Regions from separate parts of the Colwellia sp. F1 genome, predicted to be linked through region 1. Evidence: predicted binding sites of a transcription regulator. Region 1 holds the regulator's gene; each other region holds the start of a gene.
What was found. Region 1 encodes LexA, which represses DNA repair genes until DNA is damaged. Its sites were predicted from a motif close to TACTGTATNNNNATACAGTA; they were not measured.
Positions count from the first base shown of each region.

Region 2: a site for LexA is predicted at 1,994-2,013, ahead of recA (recombinase RecA). Genes of this name have one in related genera too.
Region 3: a site for LexA is predicted at 2,067-2,086, ahead of AC0UA9_RS16490 (LexA family protein). Genes of this name have one in related genera too.
Region 4: a site for LexA is predicted at 1,877-1,896, ahead of AC0UA9_RS12150 (LexA family protein). Genes of this name have one in related genera too.

Region 1 covers NZ_JBWDLI010000004.1:300,069-304,143, reverse strand. The annotation lists gene gspM (type II secretion system protein GspM) at 1-2, shown strand, start outside; gene AC0UA9_RS05760 (type II secretion system protein N) at 175-939, shown strand; gene lexA (transcriptional repressor LexA) at 1,076-1,708, shown strand; gene coxB (cytochrome c oxidase subunit II) at 2,299-3,462, shown strand; gene ctaD (cytochrome c oxidase subunit I) at 3,466-4,075, shown strand, end outside.
Region 2 covers NZ_JBWDLI010000005.1:35,933-40,007, forward strand. The annotation lists gene AC0UA9_RS05940 (RidA family protein) at 1-687, shown strand, start outside; gene recA (recombinase RecA) at 877-1,944, opposite strand; gene mutS (DNA mismatch repair protein MutS) at 2,284-4,075, shown strand, end outside.
Region 3 covers NZ_JBWDLI010000028.1:1,415-5,489, forward strand. The annotation lists partial or broken gene AC0UA9_RS16475 (IS5 family transposase) at 509-659, opposite strand; gene AC0UA9_RS16480 (hypothetical protein) at 913-1,140, shown strand; gene AC0UA9_RS16485 (endonuclease) at 1,151-1,885, opposite strand; gene AC0UA9_RS16490 (LexA family protein) at 2,102-2,515, shown strand; gene AC0UA9_RS16495 (Y-family DNA polymerase) at 2,503-3,759, shown strand.
Region 4 covers NZ_JBWDLI010000011.1:153,884-157,958, forward strand. The annotation lists partial or broken gene AC0UA9_RS12140 (IS982 family transposase) at 1-27, shown strand, start outside; gene AC0UA9_RS12145 (Y-family DNA polymerase) at 204-1,460, opposite strand; gene AC0UA9_RS12150 (LexA family protein) at 1,448-1,861, opposite strand; gene AC0UA9_RS12155 (endonuclease) at 2,095-2,829, shown strand; gene AC0UA9_RS12160 (hypothetical protein) at 2,840-3,067, opposite strand; gene AC0UA9_RS12165 (LysR family transcriptional regulator) at 3,435-4,075, opposite strand, start outside.

The DNA.
Region 1 (4,075 bases):
AATAAGCTGGAAAGTGTAAAGGTTAATTGTGCATAACAATAATAAAAACTGGTGCCTGAATAAAATTCAGGCAGATGTGAAAATTAAGCAAAAATAGCGTCTAGCATCTAGAGCCCAACGCCTAAAATCTAGCGGCTAGTACTTATAATTTCAAATGTTAAACAGAGACTACTAATGAAAAAAAACCTTGCCATGGGCATTATTTTTGTCATCGCTTATCTTGGCTTTGTAATTGCTACCTTGCCAAGCGCATTCGTTTTACAGCAAGTACCATTACCTAATAATGTTAAAAAAAGCCTTTACCTTTCAGGCGTTAGCGGCAGTATTTGGCACACTAATATCGCACAAGTTGTCATAAATGGTACGCCTATTAACAAGGTTAGCGCACAGTTAAGCCCTTGGTCTTTATTGTCATTAACCCCTAAGTTATCAATCACATTTGGTGACCCGTTTAATGCTGGTCCAGAAGGGGCTTTTGATCTAGTACTGTCGTCAACGAAAGCAAAAATAAGCAATGCTAATATGTTAATAAGCGCTAATGAAATAGCACAACAACTACCGCTACCTTTACCTATGTTAGCGCAAGGTGATGTCACCTTAACTGTTGCATCAGCGGAAATTGATTTTAGCAAAAACAATCAATGCGTTAGTGCAACAGGCAATGGCGCGTGGTCTAAAGCTGGTGTTACTGCTCTGTCTCGTACTGTACCGTTAGGCATATTAACTGCCGATATTAGCTGTGACCAAGGCACGCTAGCGCTAGTAATGTCACCTAAAAATGATTTAGGGTTAACCTTTACCGCGTATGTTGCACAAGGCGGTAAAGTATCAGGTGAAGGATATTTACAACCTGGCGCTAAATTTCCTGCCGCCCTTAATGACGCCCTGCCGTTTTTGGGTAGACAAGACAGTCAGGGTCGTTATCGCTTAGTCTTCTGAGTATAAAGGTGAGTGCGTTAGTAAAGTAGGATAGGTAACCCTTGCTAGTAAGCAGTAAAACCTTGTGTTTACCTTGTGGCTGTATATAATAACAGTTGTGAATAAATACAGCGTTTTACCTAGAAAGGAAAAGCTAATGCCAATCGTAAATAAATTAAAACCTTTAACTAAGCGCCAGCAACAAATATTTGATTTAATAAAAGAAAACATTCAAGCAACAGGAATGCCACCTACAAGAGCTGAAATAGCAGTTTTTTTTGGTTTTAAATCAGCTAATGCTGCCGAAGAGCATTTAAAGGCCTTGGCAAAAAAAGGCTATATAGAAATGTTGCCAGGCACTTCGCGTGGCATACGTTTAGCTGAGCAATTTAATGTAGTAGAAGGCTTGCCACTGGTGGGTAGCGTTGCTGCAGGTGAACCTATATTAGCAGAAGAGCATATTGAACAACATTATGAAATGAATGGTGATTTGTTTCATCCTCCCGCCAATTACTTGTTAAGAGTTAATGGCGAAAGTATGAAAAATATTGGCATTCTAGATGGTGATTTATTAGCAGTACATCAAACCAGCGATATTCAAAATGGTCAGGTCATTGTTGCTAGAGTAGAGAACGAGGTCACGGTTAAGCGTTACAAACGAGACGGTGATGTTGTTTATTTAGTCGCAGAAAATGATAATTTTGAGCCAATAAAGGTCGATCTTACTTGCCAAGAATTCAATGTTGAAGGGCTTGCCGTTGGCGTAATTCGTAACGGTAATTGGATGTAAACTGCGTTGCTTTAGTCTTTTTTAATCAATTGCTGCTAAAGACTTTGGCGGCAACACCTTTCTTATCTATCCCCCTATATATCACCCGATTTAACTAATAAAACCCACTTTGCTTGTTATATAGCCAATAATTCTTAGTAAATATAAGATCAATGAAAAAAGCTATAGGCTATATCTATCAAGCTATTCCAAAGCTTTAGAGTGCTTACTCTATTGATACTACAGCTTTTTTTTATAATTACCATTTGACGTAGATCAAGTTTTGAGCGATTCTAGAGTGGGAATCGAACAAAATAATAAGCAAGAACTGTATAAAAATAAAAAGACGTTGATGTGCTAATTCGATACCCAAACTTACTATTACATTCATGTAGTGCTGAGTTAGCAGTTTCACGTCAGTTAATTTAATAAATTTTAAATAGGGTATTACTATCTTGTTTGAAAATAATAACTAAATTAACAGTTAATCAGTTTAATGAGTATGAAGTACATTGCTGCTTTTCTGTTTTCTATTTCTTATACCTTTGTTTTTGAAGTGATATTTAAAATCATTTTTTAGCTTAAGTAGGTAATAATGAGGGAGAAGTTGAGTGAAGAGAGCTAACCATCGTAGGTTGATGGGAATTGGGTTATTTATTTTAAGCCTTTTTTCTAGTTCGGCCTGGTCAAATTCACAGTTAAATTTGACTAAAGGAGCAACAGCGATTAGTAGAGAAGTGTATGATTTACATATGCTTGCACTCTATATATGTACTGGTATTGGTGTTGTAGTTTTTGGTATCATGTTTTGGTCAATGATATTTCATCGTAAATCTAAAGGAGCAAAAGCCGCTGATTTTCATGAAAGCACCAAGGTTGAGATACTTTGGACTGCCATCCCTGTCATTATACTTATCGCCATGGCTATCCCTGCCACTAATACACTAATTAGCATGGAAAATAATGAAAATTCCGACATTACTATCCAAGTAACAGGGTCTCAGTGGAAGTGGCACTATAAATACTTTGATCAAAACATTGAGTATTACTCTGTGCTTTCAACACCAAGAGAGCAATATGAGAATCAAAATGGTAGCTTTAAAGGCAATGAGACAGCTAAAGGTGAAAACTATTTACTTGAAGTTGACAAACCCTTAGTTATCCCTGCCAATAAAAAAGTTCGATTTCTTATTACCTCCGATGATGTTATTCACTCTTGGTGGGTGCCTGCCTTTGCAATTAAACAAGATGCTAACCCTGGTTTTATCAATGAGGCATGGACGAATGTAGATAAACCTGGCATTTATCGTGGCCAATGTGCTGAGCTTTGTGGTAAAGACCATGGTTTTATGCCCATTGTTGTTGAAGTGAAATCGAGCGAAGATTATGACGCATGGTTGAAAGAACAGCATGCTTTAACCGCAAAAGCCGCTGATGCTGAGCGGGCCTCTTTAACTGCTTCTCTGAGTAAAGAGGAGTTAATGCAGTTAGGTGAAACAACTTATATGGCTCATTGTGCAGCCTGCCACCAACCAACGGGGTTAGGGTTGCCTCCCACATTTCCGGCACTGAAGGGCAGTGTGGTTGCAACGCAAGGCAGTATTACAGAGCATATTAATTTAATCGTCAATGGTAAAGGTATGATGCCACCATTTGGTAAACAATTAACACTACAAGAAATTTCAGCGGTGACTACATTTGAGCGTAATGCTTGGGGTAATGACACGGGTGATTTAGTTCAAAGCTCAGATGTTAAAGCAGCAGGCGGGGAGTAACACATGACGACAAATATAATAAATGAATCCCTTGATGATGAGCATCACGATCATAAAATGAAAGGTATTAAACGTTGGCTATTTACCACTAACCATAAAGATATTGGCACATTATATTTATGGTTCTCTTTTATTATGCTGTTAACGGGGGGCGCATTAGCGATGGTAATCCGGCTTGAGTTATTTCAGCCAGGTTTACAAATAGTAGAACCCGACTTTTTTAATCAGTTAACTACAGTGCATGGGCTGATTATGGTTTTTGGCGCAATAATGCCAGCATTTACCGGTTTCGCTAACTGGATGTTGCCTATGATGATCGGTGCGCCAGATATGGCTTTGCCCCGTATGAATAACTGGAGTTTTTGGATATTACCTTTCGCGTTTGCTATTTTGCTTTCTACCTTTTTTATGAACAGTGGTGCGCCTAATTTTGGTTGGACCTTCTATGCTCCGCTGTCAACCACTTACTCAAATGGTAGTACGGCATTTTTTGTTTTTGCTGTGCATATTATGGGAGTATCTTCAATAATGGGAGCAATTAATGTCGTTGTTACCATTATGAATATGCGTGCACCGGGTATGACCTATATGAAAATGCCACTGTTTGTTTGGA
Region 2 (4,075 bases), on a different contig from region 1:
GCACAGTGCCTTAAAAATATTAAGGCTATTTTAACAAGTATCGACGTGCCGTTTGACGATATAGTTAAAACAACCCTCTTCATTAATAAGCTCTCAGATATCGATGTCGTCAATGAAGTCTATAGCACCTTCTTCCCTGACTCAGCCATTGCTAGAACAGCCGGTTATGTGCCAGCTCGAACGACTGTTGTGGTGTCGGCTTTACCGCTCGATGCTTTGGTGCAAATAGATGCTGTTGTGTCACATGGGGACGGCACACCGCCACAAGCTGTTGAAGATAGACACGGAATTGTTATAAAAGCGAATAATACACCAAGTGCACCAAAAAGTGCTTACGCTACACAAACAGTGGCTTTTTCGCACTATAATCATATTTCTGGGCAGTTACCTATCAACCCAAAAACAAATGAAAAAGTAGTAGGTGGTATTAAAGAGCAGACTGCACAGTGTCTAGAAAACATTAAAACTATTTTAGAAAGCATTGAGCACGTTATGGACGACATAGTAAAGGTAAATATTCAGGTGAGAAATGCTGCTGATATTGATGCAGTAAATGAAATTCTGACTACGTTTTTCAAACACGAACTTCCTGCCAGTACTATTATAGGAGTAACTGATATTGCTCTAGATGCTTTGGTACAAATTGATGCAGTTGTTTCTAACGGTGAGGGTACACCACCAAAATAAAAGTAGTGCTGTATTTTAGCATTTGAAGTTTGTCTTACGGGAAAATAAAATCAGTTAGTGAACGTATTTTTACCAATGTATTTAGTTTAGCGCGGTGATCTCATAAGATTACCGCGCTGTGCTTTTCGTATCAGTAGTCGGCAAGAAACACCGCAAGCTAAGTAGCGTTTAGCTTATCTTATGCCAACCTTATTCTTCAAGAATTTTTGTATCCGCTTTGGCTGCTGATTTAGTGTCAACTCCGGCTTCAGCATTTTGTGCTTCAATACTTTTAGTCAAAAACATGTCACGTAATTTAGCGTCGACATCTTTCGCCATCTCTGGGTTTTCTTCCAGATATTTTGCCGCATTTGCTTTACCTTGACCAATACGCTCACCATTACAACTATACCAAGCACCTGCTTTTTCAACAAAGCCATTTTTAACACCTAGGTCAATCAACTCACCTAAACTGTTTATACCTTGCCCGTATAAAATTTGAAACTCTGCTTGTTTAAACGGGGGGGCTATTTTGTTTTTGACTACTTTAACACGGGTTTCATTACCGACAATTTCATCACCATTTTTAACGGCACCTATACGACGAATATCTAAACGGACTGAGGCATAGAATTTTAACGCATTACCACCGGTTGTTGTTTCAGGGTTACCAAACATCACACCAATTTTCATACGAATTTGGTTAATAAAAATTAACATCGTATTAGATTTTTTCAAGTTACTGGTAAGTTTACGCATGGCTTGCGACAACATTCGTGCCTGAAGCCCCATGTGTGAGTCACCCATGTCTCCTTCAATTTCAGCCTTTGGCGTTAGTGCCGCTACTGAGTCAACCACAATAATATCAATAGCGCCAGAGCGTGTTAACATGTCACAAATTTCTAATGCTTGCTCACCAGTATCGGGTTGTGATACGAGTAGTTCATTTATATTTACGCCAAGCTTTTCGGCATAAATGGGATCAAGTGCGTGCTCAGCATCAACAAAAGCACACACTTTCCCTTCACGTTGTGCTTGTGCAATAACCTCTAGCGTTAACGTTGTTTTACCACTTGATTCTGGCCCATATATCTCAACAACACGACCAAAAGGTAAACCACCAGCACCAAGAGCAATATCCAAGCTTAACGAGCCAGTAGAAATGGTCTCTACGTCCATTGTGGTATTGTCACCCAGTTTCATAATTGACCCTTTACCAAATTGTCTTTCTATTTGGCCTAAGGCTGCTTCTAATGCTTTTGCTTTATCGTCTTTCATAGTTTACTCCGCTAATCGGGTCTGTGATTTTGTTTAGATATGGCAAGTATACTGTATAACGATACAGTATCAAGTTTTTTAACGACTTATTTTATTTTAATTACAAACACAACAAACCTATACTTTCAAGTGATTGATTTATAGCTGATTATAATCCATTAATAACTTTTTACTTTTATCATCAAAAAAGTTACAACCTAAGTTACCATGCACTATTTTCAAGCGGAGCCTGTCGTTGCTAGTTCTTTGTACTTTTTTAAAAATGTTAAATAATTTTATCAGCTATATAGTATAATATCCTTACACAACCTTATTGATTAGATGAGTTGCAGCATTTAAATGACCACAACAATTTCAGACCTTTCTTCTCACACCCCTATGATGCGTCAATACCTTACGATTAAGGCTGAATTTCCAAATATTCTGATCTTTTATCGTATGGGGGATTTTTACGAATTATTTTTTGATGACGCAAAAAAAGCCGCTGACTTATTAGATATTTCTCTGACCGCACGTGGTAAAGCAGGCGGTAATGCTATTCCTATGGCGGGAGTACCCTATCATGCAGTCGAAAATTATTTGGCCAAACTAGTACAGTTAGGTGAGTCTGTTGCTATTTGTGAACAAGTGGGAGATCCGGCCACAAGCAAAGGACCAGTTGAGCGTAAAGTGGTACGTATTATTACACCGGGCACTGTTAGCGATGAAGCACTGTTGCTAGACCGACAAGACAATTTAATTGTTGCTATTGTAGAAAATAATGCACGAAGTAAAAAAGGCTCTGATCCTAGTTTTGGCCTGGCCTACCTAGACATAACCAGTGGGCGCTTTGTCATTACTGAGCCACAAACAAGCGAACAGTTACAAGCCGAGTTACAACGTTTATCACCCGCTGAATTGCTCTACCCTGAAACCTTGTCATCAATGCAATTTATAGAAGCCTACAAAGGCTTGCGCCGTCGTCCTGAATGGGAGTTCGACCTTGACACCTCCTTGTCATTACTTAATAAACAGTTTGGTACAAAAGAATTAACGGGGTTTGGCGTTGACGAGAAACTCTTAGGTTTATCAGCTGCGGGCTGTTTATTTCAATACGTTAAAGATACACAACGCACTGCACTACCGCATATTCGTGCAATAGTGTCTGAGTCTGCAAGTGCTGGGGTTGTTCTTGATGCAGCAACAAGACGCAATTTAGAGTTAACACAAAACTTGCAAGGAGGAACTGACAACACACTCGCTTCAATATTAGATCGCTCGGCCACGCCAATGGGCTCGCGTTTATTAAAACGGTGGTTACATTTTCCACTGCGTGATTTAACTATTTTGTCGGCTAGGCAAGAAGCTATTGAACAAATCATTGCAACGGAATTGCACCTAGATGTTCACCCTATTTTAAAAAGTGTAGGGGATATTGAACGTATTGTTTCTCGTGTTGCTCTCGGCTCAGCAAGGCCACGAGACTTTGCTCGGTTACGTCACGCTTTACAAGTACTACCTGAACTACAAGGGTACTTATTAACAGCAGCTAATACTGGCTATGTTGAGACATTATCAAAATTAATGGCACCTATGCCTTCTCTGCAAACATTACTTGAAAAAGCGCTCGTCGATAACCCACCTGTACTGATTCGCGATGGTGGTGTCATTGCGCCAGGCTATCATCAAGAGCTTGATGAGCTGCGTGATTTAAGTGATGGTGCAAGTGAATTTTTAGCACAACTAGAACAACGAGAAAAAGAGCGTACCGGTATTAGCTCGTTAAAAGTTGGTTATAATAAAGTTCATGGCTTTTTCATTGAGATGAGTCGAACTGCAGCAGCTGAAGTACCTGACGACTATATACGTCGCCAAACGTTAAAAAATAATGAACGTTTTATTACACAAGAGCTAAAAGAGCATGAGCACAAGGTACTTAGTGCACAAGGTAAATTTCTAGCATTAGAGAAACGTTTATATCAAGAATTATTTGACTTAATACTCCCTGAAATATCAAATTTACAAGCACTAAGCCAAGCTATTGCTGAATTTGATGTACTCAGTAATTTTGCTGAACGCGCAATTAGCTTAAATTATGTTAAGCCGGCTTTACATAGTGATTCTGGCATAAATATAGTTGCGGGCAGACACC
Region 3 (4,075 bases), on a different contig from region 1:
AATGTGGCGATGTTGAATCATTTATATTTAATAAAGTTGATTATAGCTCTGATTTAACTGAATTGATGTAAACAGTAGTAAGTACTGCTATTTTAACGGAAAAGTACTGCTATTTTAACGGAAAAGTGCTGCTATTTTGATGGAAAAGTGCTGCTATTTTGATGGAAAAGTGCTGCTATTTTAATGGAAAAGTGCTGCTATTTTAATGGAAAAGTGCTGCTATTTTAACGGAAAAATACTGCTATTTTAACGGAAAAGTGCTGCTATTTTAATGGAAAAGTGCTGCTATTTTAACGGAAAAGTACTGCAATTTTGATTTGAATGTCCTGCTTCAAGCGTCGTGAGTGTATAGCTAACGACAACAACCGCTTGAGATAACAAGACCTCGTTTAAGTGTTGATATAGGGGAGAAAACAGCTCTGCGCAGCGTAGCATCCAGCACGATATGGTTTCTTGATGATAAATACGTAAGACAAACTATAGCGTGTTGATCTTTACTGCACATATTTTAATCAAGCCATACCGGTAACCACATAAGCGAAAAGGCTAGTGCAAGCACACTCTGGTAGTTTCTAGCCAACTTATCATATCGAGTGGTTACAGTTCGATATTTCTTTATCTTCAAAAAAGCATTTTTAAACCAAATGCCGATAGCGATATCATCATTACCTTGTTTACTATTGCCTTTCTATTATCGAATATGATAATAAAATTCACGGCTAAACTTACAAAATCTATTACAGGCTAGAATTTAGCTTCATTTCTTCTTTATGCGTATCTTTGTTAACATCGAGCCAGTGAGAACTAGATAGTGCCTCAGTTAGACCACAGAAGAAATATCCATTGTCAGAATTCGCATTCTAAAAATAATGTTCTATAGTTAAACAACGATACATTAAGGATGATGACGATATGAAAGGATACCCACCAATTGTACTTGTCGATACTTGGTTATTTATAGCCACCAACCGACACACAGAGCTAACTCACTCTAAATTGCACGCCCTTAACGCAATCGATATTTACTTTGGCTCAATAGACCTAGCATATTTATACATTGAACAAGTGAAACGGGGTGATGTAGATTCATTCTTATTTGATAAGATTGATTACAACCCCGAATTCACTGACTTTATGTGACGTGTATCAACTAAAGGTTTAAAGCATCACACCGACTTTTAACAATATTATTCTGGCTTTTCTGTAGCACAGTAATTTTCTCTGCTCTGCTACATTCCCATGCATCTACGGGATACATTTTATCCCAAGCGGTCATGAGTTGGCGTTGTGCTTTACTCATGTTATATCTTTTATAAGTATCTTCCATATATAAATAAGTACGCGCTATTCTTCCTCTGGCTTCTTCAGGTGGCTCAGCCTTACGGTTTTCAATTTTCATAGCACAACTACCAAAATCACTTTTAACATCAGGTAGCATGGTGAAGTTATAGTTACTTCTTAAAGCATTAACAGCGCCAATCGCGGGATAAAGGTTAAACATATCTGCTTGCATATATCGATATTCAATATTTATCTTCTCTGCGCATTTACGACCTTTGAATGCCTTTCCTTTACTACTAACGCATTGCTCATGACCATCACGCCACTCACTGAAAGTACGCCCAAAGTTCTCTGCTGGTACTGCATGCTCCCATTCTATTTTTTTAGCGCGTTTCACATATTTATCAGTGGAAAACCCCTTAGGCGCTATTACCTCCTTTTTGGCAGTAAACCCTGCATCACAATAAAGTGTTTTTCGGTGTTCGTTATACACCTTTTGCTCTAGCAGCCTTTTGGCTTTGCTAAAGGACTGTACCTCTTGATTTGCTGCTATAGCAGGGGTTGCGATTAAAATAGCAACCAATAAGCTTATAGTTGTTTTCATTCGTATACCTATAGATTAATTATTATATGAATATGCCTGTCATCTATATTGAGTGCAAGGCTTAGCTCGATTTTAGTGGTTTACGCGCTAAGTACTTAAGGCTTAACACACAGTAATGAATTGAAAATAAACCCCATCGATTGTACTGAATAAATCTTTATAAAATTAGATAATGAAACTATACTGTATAGAAATACAGTTAATTGGGTTTGTTTTATGAAAGTGATACCGATTTATATTGAAGCTGGCATAACTGGCTTCGAATCCCCAGCCGCAGAATATAAAGAGCTTGGCTTATCATTAGATAAGTTACTTATCCGCCACCCCAATGCCACCTTTATAGGACAAGCATCAGGTCACTCTATGCAAGACATCGGGATATTTGATGGGGACTTACTTATCGTCGACCGCTCATTGACCGTTAAAGATGGTGATGTGATAGTCGCTAACTTTAATGGCTGCTTTGTCTGCAAAATAATAGATAAGCCACATGCAAGACTGGTTTCTGCCTCCAAAACTCACCTTCCTGTGACAATAAATCCAGAAGACGATTTTCAATTGGAAGGTGTTGTTACCCGCTCTATTAGGCTTCATCATCAAGCCCCAGAATTAACAGCATGTATGCACTAGTTGATGCGGTTTCTTTTTACGCCAGTGCGGAAAAGGTATTTGACCCAAGTATAAGAAATAAACCTGTGGTGGTATTAACCAATAACGACGGTTGTATCTGTGCTGTGTGCCCTATTGCCCGAAAATTGGGTATTCCTAAGTTTGAGCCTTACTTTAAAATAAAGTGGTTTCTACAAAAGCATGATGTTGTTGTGCGCTCTTCTAATTATGAGCTTTATGCAGATTTAAGCGAACGGATGATGAATGTAATATCACGGTATTGTGATAATCAACACATCTACTCTATCGACGAATCCTTTTTATTATTTAAAAACTATAATGGACTAATTAAAGATTGGAGCCAATACGGGCATAAAATCAGACGCGCCATTTGGAAGGAAACGAAGCTACCTGTTGGTGTTGGCTTTGGCATAACAGCAACGCTAGCAAAAGCCGCTAACCACGCAGCAAAGAAACTCAGTGGTTATAATGGCGTTGCTGTCATTGATAACATGCAAAACGGTAAAATCATCTTAGAAAAAATGGCGGTAAGTGATGTTTGGGGCATTGGGAGAAAACTAGCTCAACGGTTAAATCAACAAGGAATTCAAACAGCTTATCAATTATCGACCCAATGCCCTAAAGCAATGAGAAGAGAGTTTAGTGTAGTCACCGAAAAAACAATCAACGAACTCAATGGTATTAGCTGTTTATCGTGGGATGATATTGAATCACCCAAACGGGAAATATTTTCAACACGCAGTTTTGGTCAACGCATTGTTGATATCCATGCATTACAATCAGCACTATCAACCCACGGTACTATTGTTGCTAAAAAGGTAAGGCAACAATCTTCTTTAATTAAAAAGCTTATGGTTTTTGCATCTAGCTCACCTCACGATGATAACTATTACAAACACGCCATGATTTATCATTTTCCTGTTGCGACCGATAACAGTTGTGAGATTGCCAAGGCTATTACTCTGGTAATGACAGATATATTTGTTGCTGGTGTTCGTTTTTATCGTTGTGGTGTTGGTGCTATTGAATTAGAAAGTCGAAAGTTCCAGCAATCTGATTTATTCATGCCTGATAACTCGAATCCAGTATTAATGAAGTGTTTTGATAATATCAACAACCGTTATGGACATGGGACTTTAAAGCTCGGTACTGAAGGCCAGACCGACACATGGAAAATGAAAAGGAATTTTTTAAGTCCTCAGTTCACGACTAATTGGAAAGACATACCTAAAATTAACTGTTAATCCTAGTTAGTTTAAAGATATTTTTTTATAGTACCTAAGCTCCTAAATGGAACCACATAACTATAGCATCAAGAAAAGAGTGTTATATAAATGATAACTTAGGCCATGTTTAGCCTTTATTTAACTAAATCCTGACAGACGTTTAGTCACCATTATGGTTTTTCACCTAAATCCATAAGCATGGCTTCAGTGATGGAATTAATATTTATGCTTCGTAGCCCCTAGCGGACATTGATAAAAATACTGAGAAGCGACCCCCTGACACTATAAACTGGTTTTTATTGAAAAATCATTTATCTAGGCCTAGCATCGTTAC
Region 4 (4,075 bases), on a different contig from region 1:
GAGAAGAATGCTATGGTTAAGGCTTAACCCGATCTGAGGTTAGTTAAACTTATCCTGAGTATGATCATGGTTTCTCAAAAGTTTAATGATCGCTTTTGTGGCTATCTGAGGGTGGTTTTATTGTTTGTTAGTTTAACGTTAACAAAGATACAATAGAGGGCAATTCTTTAAGGGCCTATTTATCAGATTTGGTGATTATTGGTTTAGCAACTAATTTTAGGTATGTCTTTCCAGTTTGTTGTGAATTGAGGGCTTAGAAAGTCTCTCTTCATTTGCCATGTGTCGGTCTGACCTTCACTACCGAGTTTCAAAGTCCCTTGTCCATAACGGTTGTTGATAGTATCAAAACACTTCATTAACACTGGATTCGAATTATCAGGCATGAATAAATCAGGTTGCTGAAACTCTCTACTTTCTAATCCAATAGCACCAACCCCACAACGATAAAAACGAACCCCAACAACAAATATATCGGCTAGCACTATACTAATCGCCTTAGCAATATCACAACTGTTATCTGTTGCTACCGGAAAGTGGTAAACCATTGCGTGTTTATAATAGTTATCATCGTGAGGTGAGCTGGATGCAAAAATCATGAGCTTTTTAATTAACGAGGACTGTTGCCTTACTTTTTTAGCAACAATAGCTCCGTGTGTCGCTAGTGCTGATTGTAATGTATGGATATCAACAATACGCTGACCAAAACTACGCGTTGAAAATATTTCCCGTTTAGATCCTTTAATGTCATCCCACGATAAGCAGCTAATACCATTTAACTCATTAATTGTTCTTTCAGTGACTACACTAAATTCCTTTCTCATTGCTTTAGGGTCTTGAGCCGATAATTGGTAGGCTGTCTGAATACCTTGTTGATTCAACCGCTGAGCTATTTTTCTCCCAACGCCCCATACATCACTGACAGTCATCTTTTCTAAAATTATTTTACCGTTATGGATGTTATCAATGACAGCTACGCCATTATAACCACTGAGTTTTTTTGCTGCATGGTTAGCTGCTTTGGCTAGGGTGGGTGTTATGCCAAAGCCTACTCCGACAGGTAGCTTGGTTTCTTTCCAAATGGCTCGTCTAATTTCATGACCGTATTTGTGCCAATCTTTAATTAAGCCATTATAATTTTTAAATAATAGAAAGGATTCATCGATAGAATAAATGTGCTGATTATCACAATACCGTGCGATAACATTCATCATCCGTTCACTTAAATCGGCATAAAGCTCATAGTTAGAAGAGCGTACAACAACACCGTGTTTTTCTAAAAACCATTTTATTTTAAAGTAAGGCTCAAACTTAGGGATACCTAACTTCCTAGCAATAGGGCATACAGCACAAATACACCCATCGTTATTGGTCAATACAACTACAGGCTTATTTCTGATGCTTGGGTCAAATACCTTTTCCGCACTGGCGTAAAAAGAAACTGCATCAACTAGTGCATACATGCTGTTAATTCTGGGGCTTGATGATGTAGTCTAATGGAGCGTGTAACAACACCTTCTAATTGAAAATCATCTTCAGGGTTTATTTTCACTGGTAGATGACCTTTGGAGGCTGACACCAATCTTGCCTGTGGCTTATCTATTATTTTACACACAAAGCATCCATTAAAATTAGCCACTATCACATCACCATTTTTAACAGCAAGTGAGCGGTCAACTATGAGTAAGTCACCATCAAATATCCCGATATCTTGCATCGAGTGACCTGATGCTTGACCAATGAAGGTGGCATTAGGATGACGGATAAGTAACTTATCTAATGATAAGCTGAGCTCCTTATATTCTGCTGCTGGGGACTCGAAGCCAGTTATCCCTGCTTCAATATAAATAGGTATCACTTTCATAAAAAAAACCTAATTAACTGTATTTTTATACAGTATAGTTTCATTATTAAATTTTAGAAAGGTTTATTCATCAGATAAATTGATGACGCTTATCTTCAATGCAGCATAACGAGTTGAGTGTTAAACTTGAGGTTTTAGATACTTAATTCGTAAACCACTCACATCGAGCTGTGCCTGATAATCAATAAAGATAATAGGCATATTTACATAACAATTTATCCATAGGTCGAAGAATGAAAACAATTTTAAGCTTATTGGTTGCCATTTTAATAGCAACCCCTGCTATAGCCGCAAACCAAGAGATACAATCCTTTAGTAAAGCCAAAAGATTATTAGAGCAAAAGGTGTATAACGACCACCGTAAAACACTTTATTGCAATGCTACATTTAATATTAAGAAGGAAGTGATACCACCTAAAGGGTTTACTACCTCTAAATATCTCAAACGCGCTAAAAAAATAGAATGGGAGCATGCACTACCAGCAGAGAACTTTGGTCGTACTTTTACTGAATGGCGTGAAGGTCATGAGCAATGTCTTAGTAATAAAGGGAAAGCATTCAAGGGACGTAAATGTGCAGAGAAAGTAAATATAGAATACAGATATATGCAAGCAGACATGTTTAATCTTTACCCTGCCATTGGCGCAGTTAATGCTTTAAGAAGTAATTATAACTTCACCATGTTACCTGATGTTAAAAGTGATTTTGGTAGTTGTGCAATGAAAATTGAAAATCGTAAGGCAGAGCCGCCTGAGGCAGCCAGAGGAAGAATAGCACGCACATATTTATATATGGAAGATACGTATAAGCGATATAACATGAGCAAAGCACAACGCCAACTAATGGCTGCTTGGGATAAAATGTATCCCGTAGATGCCTGGGAATGCAGTAGAGCAGAAAAGATTACCATGCTACAAAAAAGTGAAAATAACATTGTTAAAAGTCGATGTGATGCTTTAAATCTTTAGTTAATAAGCTTCACATATAGTCAGTAAACTCTGGGGGATAATCAATCTTATCAAATAAGAATGAATCTACACTTCCCCGTTTAACTTGTTCAGTATATAAGGATGCTAACTCGACTGAGCCAAAATAAATATTGATGGCATTAATGGCATGTGATTTAGAGTGAGTTAGCGCTGTATGTTTATTGGTCGCTATAAACAACCAAGTATCAACGAGTATTACTGGTGGATATCCTTTCATGTCATCATCATCCTTAATGTATCATTCTTTAACTATAGAACATGATTATTAGAATGCGAATTTTGACAATTTTCGAACCAACGATGGAGGAAGTCGCAATTAATCTGACTCATATAGTTGATTATATTCAAATGAGCCTTAAACATATCTAATGTATTAGTGATTATGCTCACCTAAATTTAAGTCAGCTAGGAGCCTAAAGCGGTCTAAAACTGTTTCTAATAATCACTCAATCCAATAGTCACTTTGATACGATTGCTGACATTAACATCAATGGATTTTTGAGCTATTTTTAGTGTTCATTAGAAGTTGAACTACCGTCATCTTGATAGTCAACAAAGCGACTATAAACCCAAAATAATATTAATTATAATGTTAATTTTGGCTTGATGAAGTCTATAAATGCTTTAACCCTTTCATAAGCTGCCGACGATTTATAAAATACAGCATTCACCAACTCCCTATCAGTACCTTCAATTCTATACGAGTCTATTAATGAAATGAGCTTACCTGACTCGATATCGTGATTAACCATAAAGCCAGATAAACATGTTATACCAACTCCCGACAAAGCTAGTTGACGGATGGTTTCTCCATTACTTGCCGTTATTGTCGGTGTGATTGTATCTAACTCTCTAATCGGCCATTTATTAAGAGTTTTGATATTTGAAAAACCGATTAATGTATGGTTTTTCAAATCTGTTGGCTTTTTAGGTAAGCCGTTTTGTGCAATATATTGAGGAGAAGCAACGATAAAAAGGGAACTTTTTCCTAAAGTTTTGGCATGTAATGTTGAGTCATCTAATTTCCCTATTCTAATTGCTACATCGGTACGTTTCTCAATTAAATCGGCTATTCCCTCATTAGAATTAAGCTCAATTTCAATACTAGGGTAAGCTTTTTTAAAAGCATTTATATGAGGCGCTATTTGATGAAATATAAATGGGCTAACAGCATCAATACGTAACTTCCCTTGAGGGATCTTTGCTTTAACGGTTATTTCTGCTT